Regions from separate parts of the Bifidobacterium thermacidophilum subsp. thermacidophilum DSM 15837 genome, predicted to be linked through region 1. Evidence: riboswitches for the same ligand, from Rfam matches in the RefSeq annotation. Region 1 holds a riboswitch; the other holds the start of a gene.
The links. Region 1 has a riboswitch for thiamine pyrophosphate ahead of thiD (bifunctional hydroxymethylpyrimidine kinase/phosphomethylpyrimidine kinase). Riboswitches for the same ligand answer to the same signal wherever they lie in the genome.
Positions count from the first base shown of each region.

Region 2: linked by a shared signal. The riboswitch ahead of K315_RS0108325 (ECF transporter S component) and the one ahead of thiD (bifunctional hydroxymethylpyrimidine kinase/phosphomethylpyrimidine kinase) in region 1 are both predicted to bind thiamine pyrophosphate.

Region 1 covers NZ_AUFI01000008.1:251,337-256,076, reverse strand. The annotation lists gene K315_RS0105205 (hypothetical protein) at 1-74, shown strand, start outside; gene K315_RS0105200 (Bax inhibitor-1/YccA family protein) at 186-1,067, opposite strand; gene K315_RS0105195 (DMT family transporter) at 1,087-2,049, opposite strand; TPP riboswitch at 2,121-2,210, shown strand; gene thiD (bifunctional hydroxymethylpyrimidine kinase/phosphomethylpyrimidine kinase) at 2,202-3,839, shown strand; gene K315_RS0105185 (GTP pyrophosphokinase) at 3,989-4,672, opposite strand.
Region 2 covers NZ_AUFI01000013.1:31,914-36,653, forward strand. The annotation lists gene K315_RS0108310 (hypothetical protein) at 1-531, shown strand, start outside; gene K315_RS0108315 (ABC transporter ATP-binding protein) at 522-1,289, shown strand; gene K315_RS0108320 (hypothetical protein) at 1,286-2,455, shown strand; TPP riboswitch at 2,506-2,616, shown strand; gene K315_RS0108325 (ECF transporter S component) at 2,649-3,278, shown strand; gene K315_RS0108330 (ECF transporter S component) at 3,507-4,202, shown strand; gene K315_RS0108340 (ATP-binding cassette domain-containing protein) at 4,462-4,740, shown strand, end outside.

The DNA.
Region 1 (4,740 bases):
ATGCGCAGTCCGCTCAGGAGAAGGGGTCGGCGGTGATCGACGAGGTGTTCCCGACCTTCGTTTCGACGCGCTGATGCATGCACACGTGACTATGATTCGGGCCCGGTCCCTGATGAGGGGACCGGGCCCGATTGCGATCATCACACGTGCTGTGCGACGTATGCACCGCGCAGCACGTGTGATCCTTAGTCGCGGCTGCCGAACAGACGCAGCAGATACAGGAACATATTCACGAAATCAAGATACAGATTCAACGCGCATACGATTGACAGGCTCTTGATTGCTTCAGGCTGTCCGGCGTACTGCGCGAACAGGACACGGGTTTTCTGCGCGTCGTACATGGTCAGCCCGGCGAAGATGAGCACGCCGATCGCGGAGATCACCATGATTCCGGTCGAACCCGGAGCGACGAGCATGATGACGAATTCGCCGACAATCAAAGTGATGAGCGCGGCCAGAAGAATGGGGCCGGCTTTCAACAGACTGGAACGCATGGTCAGCGACAGCATGGTCAGCACGAAGAAGAACCCGGTGCACAGCGCAAGAACCGTTCCGATTGAGCCAAGGTCGTAAATCATGAAAATCGAGCTCAACGTGAAGCCCATCAACGCGGCATATAGGTAGAACAGGACGCGTGCGGCTCCCGCCTTGAGATTCATCGCACGATTGCCGATGGCGATGGCCATGACAATCTGCACGAGCATCAGACCAATCCACCCTAGGCTGCCGGTGGCCGCCAGGAAGCTGTTGAGCAGTCCGAAGGTCTGGGTGAGCACCGCCACTACGGCTGTTACCGCGAGACCGGCAGTCATTTCGGCGTAGGCGCGGATCATTGAGGTCCGTTCCGCATGTTCGGTGACTGACGCGACCTGGGCGGGAATGGCCGAAGCTGGGGCTGCATATCCTGCGCTCGTGCCGGCGCCGGCAGGGGACTGATAGTAAACGGCCTGTGGCTGCGCGGTCGGCTGGCCATACTGGGGTTGGCCGTACTGTGGCTGTCCCTGTCCGTCGGCCTGGTATTGGATGTGTTGAGGTGAGGGATTCTGGGGCTGCTGATCGTAGGTCATGATTGTTCCTTTCTTGCGATTATTCTATGGTCTTTTGCTGGGAATCATCTGGAGAAAATCGTCTGATGAGATGTTCTGGATCGATTTGGGCGAGAATCGTGCCGAGGAAAATCATGGCACAGCCCACATATCCGCGTCCCGACATCGTCTCATGCAAGATCAGCGCTCCGCCGACAGCTGAGAAGAACGATTCCAACGACATAATCATCGAGGCCTGCGATGGTGGAACAACCCGCTGCCCGACCACCTGCAGCGTGTATGCGACGCCCACCGACATGATGCCCGCGTACGCGAGCGCGCCCGCACAGGCCAACGCACCCTGCCAATCCACCTGGTGTAACACCAATGTCGACACCCAGCTGAGCAGCGAGACCACCAGATACTGGCCAAGCGACAATGCAATCGGATTGAGCCTGCCGCCCACCCGATCAATGACGAGAATATGCGTGGCATACAATACCGCGCTCGCCAGCAGCACCAGATCGCCCACACTGATGGTGCGGATGGAGTCGGTGACGCACAGCAGATAGAACCCGACTATCGACACAATAATCGCCAGTACGGTGAGCATGTGGATCCGCCGATGCAGGAACAGGAGACCGAGCACCGGAACCAGCACGATATACAAGGCGGTCACGAATCCGGAATGCCCGGCGGACATGCTCAATTGGACCCCGTATTGCTGCGAGGTGGCGCCGGCCCACAAAATCAGCCCGCACACCGCGGACCATACCGCCACAGTGCCGCGGCTGGCTTTCGGGGACTGCCGCGTTGCCGCGCGCCCCGCCTGAATCCTTGACATCACGACAAGCACGGGCATCAGTGACACGGCGCCCAAGGTGAATCGGATCGCATTGAAGAACATCGGGGAAACCGATTGCATGCCCTGCACTTGGCTGACGAAGGCGAATCCCCAGATCAGGGATGTCAGCAGCAACAACGCACTGCCGACGATACGGCGTCGTTTCTCATTCTCTCGCATGATTCCAGCATATCCGAACCGAGCGGACGTGTGCAGGGCGGCATTGACCGTGGGGTCGGCTATGGTGGATTGCCGGTGACACGGGGTGCCGACAGGCTGAGAACACACCCGTTGAACCTGATCTAGTCAGCACTAGCGAAGGGATGTCCGGCATGAGTGAGCCGCAATACCAGCAATCAAATGAAACCCCGAGCGTCACCGGCGCCATGGCGGCGCTCGCACAATTGGAGGCCGCGGGGGAGCGTGCGGCAGACGCGCCATCCCGGCTGAGAGTCCTGTCCATCGAAGGTTCAGACCCGATCGGCGGCGCCGGCACCATGGCGGACATGAAAGCGTTCACTGCACAAGGAGTGTTCGGGTATGCGGCCATGACCAGCGTCCTCGCACAGAACACCCAGGGCGTGACCAGCATCGTCAACATGGAGCCGGACTTCCTTGTCGCGCAACTCAATGCGGTCAGCGACGACGCAATCATCGACTCGATGAAAATCGGTATGCTCGGCACCCCCGAACTCGTCGAAGCGGTCAAAGGGTGGCTGACCGCATTGGAGCAGCATTACCGTGACGAGGGCATCGCCAAACCGGTAGTCGTCCTCGACCCGGTCATGTACGCGAAATCCGGTGACGCCCTGCTCACCACGCAAGCCGAACAGGCCCTGCGCAACATCATCCCCATGGCTGACATCATCACGCCGAATGTGCCGGAACTCGCTGCACTCGCCGACGCCGACCAGCCAGCCGCGGATATCGACACGCTGGAATCCATGGCACGCGAGGTATGCAAGCGCTATGGCGTCGCCGTATACGCCAAAGGCGGTGCGCTCGCGCTCGCCGGCGGCGCGTCAAGCACCGACGTCCTCGCCGAACCGTCCGACGGGCAGGGCGAGGTGCGCACCACGCGTATCGAAGGCCGTGCGGTGCGCACCCACAACGTCCACGGTACGGGGGACACCCTGTCCAGCACGCTCGCCGCGCTGCGTCCGCAATGCGACACATGGGAGCAGGCCGCACGCCGTGCGAAAACGTGGATGAACGGGGCGATCGCCGTCGCCGACCGTTTGCACGTGGGCAAAGGGCACGGGCCAGTCGATTTCACATGGCAGCACGCGCCGACCGGATTGCGCTTCAGCGCCGACTACTGGAACCGTGTGCGGCCCATCCGCGAACGGATTCACGGCATGCGCTTCATCACCAGCATGGTGGATGCCACGCTGTCATTGGAGGATTTCGCGTTCTACCTGCATCAAGACGACATCTATCTGACCGATTACACGTCGCTGCTGGCGCTCGCCTCCTCGCGTGCCGACCGCCTGGACGAGCGGGTGTTCTTCGCACAGGCGGCTTCCGGAGGTGTGGATTCCGAGGTAATGTTCCACCACAACTGGTACGTCAAGCATGGATTCGACCCGTCTGGCACTTCCCGCTCCGAGGTGACCGCGGCCTATATCGGCCACGAGCATCGGGTCGCCGATTCCGGCTCGTATGCCCGGCTTGCCGCCGTGGTCATGCCGTGTTTCTGGATGTACGCCGCCATGGGCAAGGAAATGCGCGAGCAGGTGCGCAACAAGCATATTGATGTCGACACACATCCCTTCGGCGAGTGGATCCGCATGTACTCCGACCCGGAATTCACCGAGAGCACGCTGCGCGAGGTGCAGATCTGTGATCGGCTGGCCGCCGAAGCATCGATTGACGAATATGAGCATATGATGCATGCGGCGCTCGTTTCGTCGGAGCATGAGTTCCGCTTCTTTGAACAAGGACTGACCAGACCTGCGCTGGGATTCTAGGGTATTTTGGGGTCTCAAGGCCTTGAGACCCAGGGGTCCGGCGCCCCCACGATGGTATTGACATTCTGCGCCGGGAAGAACATCTGGTGCGCCTTGTCGGCAAGCGGGACGCACCAGATGTTTCGGGATTCTGCGCAAGACGCGAGACGTCAGGCCTGCGGAGCCTCCTCAACACGCGGGGCCCCGGTGATATCGCGGTGAATGCCCTGCATTTGCGCTTCGATGTTCTGCAGACTACGCGCGCAATCGAGCAGGGTTTGCGAATGTTCGGCGAGTTTGGCGTCGGGCAGGTCGGATTTATAACGCAACTGGTGTTCAAGGCTCGCCCAGTAATCCATCGCGATGGTGCGGAACTGCACTTCGACCGGCGTGTAATGCGCCCCCGCGGACAGGAATACCGGCACGGCGTAAATCACATGGAGACTGCGATAGCCATTCTGCTTGGGGTTCTTGATGTAATCCTTGACGCGCAGCACCTGGATATCCGATTGTGCCGACAGGTAGTTCGAAACCGAGTACACGTCATCGCGGTAGTTGCAAATCACGCGGATACCGGCGACATCGAACAGGTTGTCTTTGATTGACCGGGTATTGATTGGCAGTGATTTGCGTTGCAGTTTGCCGAGGATGGAATCCACCGATTTCAATCGCCGTTCTATATGATGGATCGGATTGTGGGCGAATCGCACTTGGAATTCGCTGTCAAGGATTTCCAGCTTGGTGCTGATTTCGTACATCGCGCCTTCATAGACCTGCATGAGGTCGATGAATTCGGTAATCTCCTCCGCGGGAAACTGTTCGCCGAGTTTCAAATCGCCCAGCCGCGCTTTCATCTCTCCAATATTGATGCGGTTATGTCGGTCAAGTATCACGATTGACCATGATAGCGTGAGGTCCCCGG
Region 2 (4,740 bases), on a different contig from region 1:
CTCAGCGACATCCTATGGATCCCCGAGCAGAGCGTCACCGTCAGCAACTGGCAGGGAACCACGGGCGCAAACGTCACCCAAGGGTCGCAGATCGGCGACATTCCAGGGGCTTTGGTCAAACTCAGCATCAAGAACACGAACCCCTCGGACCAGGATCGGGTGATCACCGTATTCGGCCAATCGACCACCCTGCCCGCAGGCCAGACCGCCATCGACAACGCCGACTACCTCAAACAGGTTTCGGCGACGGAAGAGTACAAAACTCAGACCAAGGACACGCTTGCTGCGGGCATCAGCGGCACGCTCTCCCTGGCGCAATCCATTGAAGCGCTTCGCGTGCCCGCGGGCGCCGTATTCGGCTTGAACGGGAGCAAAGGGTGCATCATGACCACGGACGGGACGAAACATGCCGTCACCGTTGTCGGCTCTTCGCTTGGCGTCAGTCTCGTGCAGCTCAATGACGGCGGCAACACGTCATCCATCACCTCGGTGGAAATCGGGTCGAAGATCGCGGGCGCAACATGCTCCTGAAAGCAATAGACCTGGCACACCGTTTCCCGGGAACGGATATTCTGTTCGAGCATCTCGATTTCGAAATCAGCCCGGGGCAGACCGTCGCGCTGTGCGGGCCTTCCGGATGCGGTAAATCCACCTTGCTGTCGATTCTCGCGGGGTGGGTGAAACCATGGGCGGGGCAAGTCGAACGCGACGACATCCACCGCATCGGGTGGGTATTCCAAAACCCCTACGGTGTTCCGGAGCGGACTGCGCTCGACCACGTGGTCTTCCCGCTGCTTTGCCACGGCTTGAGCAGGCGTGAAGCGATTCCTGAAGCGTTGCAAGCCATGGGGCTGTTCGATTTGGAATATGCGGCGGACCGGAAGTTTTCCGAACTCTCCGGCGGCGAAGCGCAACGGTTGATGCTCGCCCGAGCCGTATGCTCGCACCCTGACGTGCTGCTCGTCGACGAGCCGACCGCGCAGCTGGACACGCGAACGGCGGCATCCGTGAGTGAAGTATTGGGCAATCTCGCGGGGCAAGGCATGATCGTGGTCGTGGCAACGCATGACCCGCGTGCCAGGGACGCGTGCGACCGAGTCGTCGATTTGGCTGATTACGCGCCGGTCGGTGCTGAAAACGCGTATGGGGACGCGGGTCAGAGCGCTGCTGCACGTGTGGACGGAAGCGTTGCGGAGAGCGCGAGCGGAAATATCGATGAGAACGCTGCTGGAAGCGTTGCTGGAAGCGCCGATGGAAGCCTTGCCGGAAGCGAGGGGGTTAGGTCATGAATCTCCGGTCAATCTGCTCCGAAGCCGTGCGGAACATCAGCGCGGGAACTACGCGGGCGGCATGGTTTTTCCTCGTCATGCTCATCACCGGTGTGCTTCTCGGCGGGTACGAAGCCATGTCCATCGTGCAGCTCGAACAGGAAGCGATCACGCGTATCAGTTCGGACGCCGATACGAAAGCCCTCATCGGTGCAAGCGTCGATGGCCAAGCGTGTGATGGGCTTGAAATGGTCCACAACGGGCCAAGTCTTGCGGGAGCGGCCCGCGCTGCCGAAAGCATCACCGCGTCTTCGACGCCCGGCATGGAATTGCCCGCGTACGAAGTGACCCCGGGGTTCATCAAACTGCTTGCATCCGGGCAGAAAACAGCGAACGCGGCATCATCGTCTTCGTCGTCTTCGTCTTCTGCGTCCTCGTCTGCGCAACAGGGGGCGACATCAACGCAACAGAAAGTGAACGAGACCGCCGACACCTCGGGAATATGGATTTCAACCGACGTTTCGCATGATTTCGGGCTGGTCAAAGGCAGTGTCATGCAAACCAACCGTGGCGATATGACCATCGCCGGCGTATTCTCCTGGCCCAACGACGGCCGCGACACCAGATTCGCCTATGCGGCGATGATCCCGGTATCGGCGTCCTCCGGCGAATTCACCGAATGCTGGGCAAAGCAGTGGCCGGTCAGCGAGCAAACCAACGACCTGCTGTATTCCACGGCGATTGTTTCAGGAACAGGCGGAAACACGACGGTCGCGCAGGTCAACAAATCCTTCGACTCCCGGTACAATGCGTACTCCAGCTATAAGAACCGCATGACGGTATGGCTGCCGTACGTTTCGCTAGCGGTCGGGGTGATCGCCGGGGTGATTTCCGTGCGGCGCAGACGACTGGAATACGCGGGAGCCTTGCACGTAGGGCAGACCAAAGGCGCCCAACTGCTCGAAATGACTCTGGAAACGCTGATTTGGGCGGGATTGGCGACCATAGCGTGCCTGGCGTTGCTGTGCGCGTACTGCTGGCGCATGTCCACCGACGGCTGGATGAACATCGTCATCGCCGCCTGCCGAATCCCCGCAACCGGGTTCGCAGGTGTGATGGCCGCGACATTCCTCGCCGGGCTCAGCGTGCGGGAGTCCCAGTTGCTGCGGTTCTTCAAGAGCCGGTAATGCGCGTGCAATCGATCGGATAGACAAAATCATGGGGTGCCCCTAGACTGAACAACCGACACGGGGGCTTGGCTGAACGCCAGGCTGAGATGGGGGTTTCCTCCGACCGAATGAACGTGAACCGGGCAATGCCGGCGCACGGACGTCGCTCTTCCCGTGCCTGAGAACAACCGTTCAAGAAAGGCACATTATTATGGCACAAGCCGCGAATACCGCAGCATCATCCACAGTGAATCTCAAGTGGCGCGTTGTCGACATCGCCGTTTCATCGGTGATCGGCGTTGCCAGCGCGCTGATTTATTGGCTGGTCGCCCTGCTGACCGCCGCACCTTGGACCGCACTGGACGCAATCGTCCCCGGTCTGCCCGGCCTGTTCAACGGATTGTGGCTGTTCGCCGGGCCCTTGGCCGCCATCATCGTGCGTAAGCCGGGCGCCGCAGTGTATGCGGAGATCGTCGCCGGCATTCTTGAAGCGTTGATGGGCAACATGTGGGGCGGTCTCGCCACATTCCTGATTGCTTTGGTGCAAGGCGTGTGCGCGGAGCTTGCGTTCGCGATTGTGCGTTACCGCAAGTGGACCCTGCCGGTTGCCGCTCTGTCCGGCGCGCTGTCGGGGGTCGGATGCTGGGCGTACAGCTTCATCGAAAACCTTCAGGGCATCAATCTTGCCGGGTCGTACGGCATTGTCTATCTGATCACCACGGTGGTGTCCGGCCTGCTGATCGCCGGCATCCTCATGTGGTACCTGTATCGCGCGATCGCGCGGACCGGCGCGCTGGACAAGTTTGCTTCCGGGCGTGAGGTGCGAGGCATCACCGCCTGAGAGACAACACCGTCTGAAATCACCGTCTGAAGTCACCGTCTGATAGCACCATCTGAAAGCGTCAGCGTCTGGATTCCGAGGCGTGCGGCGGAGCACCGATACGGCTTCGCAAGTCAGCGGCATAAGGCCCACCACCAGTATGGGCGGGAGGTTTCGGGATCATCGCAGCGATATACCAACCCCTGCCGGGCATCATCGAAATCCGGCATCGCATAGGAAGACATCAATATGAGCAACAACTCTTCGAACGCGTCCAACGCATCCGTCGCCACAGCGACATCAGCAGCCAATTCGGTCACCCTTCAACCAGAAGCGACTCCGGTCGCAGCGGTACGCCCCAGCCTCAAGTGGCGTGTCGTCGATATTGCCGTTGCATCGGTGATTGGCGTTGCCAGCGCGCTGATTTTCTGGCTGGTGTCCCTGATTTATGCGCTGGGCGTCGGCGACCTGATTGGCCTGGTCATGCCTGGATTCCAAGGCATCTATAACGGTTTGTGGCTGTTCGCCGGCCCCCTGGCGGCGGTCATCGTGCGCAAGCCCGGCGCCGCCACATACGCGGAACTGCTCGGCGGAGTCATCGAAAGCCTGATGGGCAACCAGTGGACGGGCATGGACACGTTCAGCACGTCGCTGATGCAGGGCGCGTTCGCCGAACTCGCGTTCCTCATAGTGCTGTACCGCGTGTGGAACGTGCCGATCACCATGCTGTCCGGTGCGTTCGCCGGGGTCGCCGTGTGGCTGCATGACATTTTCATGCGCGGCCAGGCGTTCACCGGGCAGTACATCACCATCTATCTGGTCACGTCCGTGATTTCCGGCATCGTGTTCGCCGGCATCGTGGTGTGGTACCTGTATCGGGCGATTGCGCGGACCGGTGCGCTGGACAAGTTCGCATCCGGGCGTGAAGTGAGGGCCACCGCCTGAACCACGGCGGGGCTACGGTTCACGCCGGCAGAAGCACTTCGGCAGGCAACTGTTCAGGTGTGAAGCAATACAGAACAGCAGCAACAGCGGCGCAGCGGTACGACAGCGCAACAGGCACGGCGGCGGAACCGAGGCCGGCGGACGGCGGTTCGCGATACAGTGGCGGACGGCGGTCGGGCAACGGTTCCGCGCCAGCGCATTTGAAGATGGCAGGACACAGGACGCGATGAAGTCAAGCGAACATGACAACAGCAGCACGATGACGGCAGTGTCGACACAACCGGCACGTCTCGAATTCCATGATTGGGGCTACCGGCATGCCTCACGCCGCCATTTCGCCGTCCGCGGCCTCAACCTGAGCATCGAACCCGGCCAGCGCGTACTGCTGCTTGGAGCCTCGGGCATCGGCAAATCCACCATTCTCGAAGGCGCGGCGGGACTGCTCGGCGGCGATATCGAAAGCATGAACACCGCCGCCAACGGCACCACCAGTACCATTGACGCGGACGGCGGGCTGACCGAGGGGAGTGTCACCGTC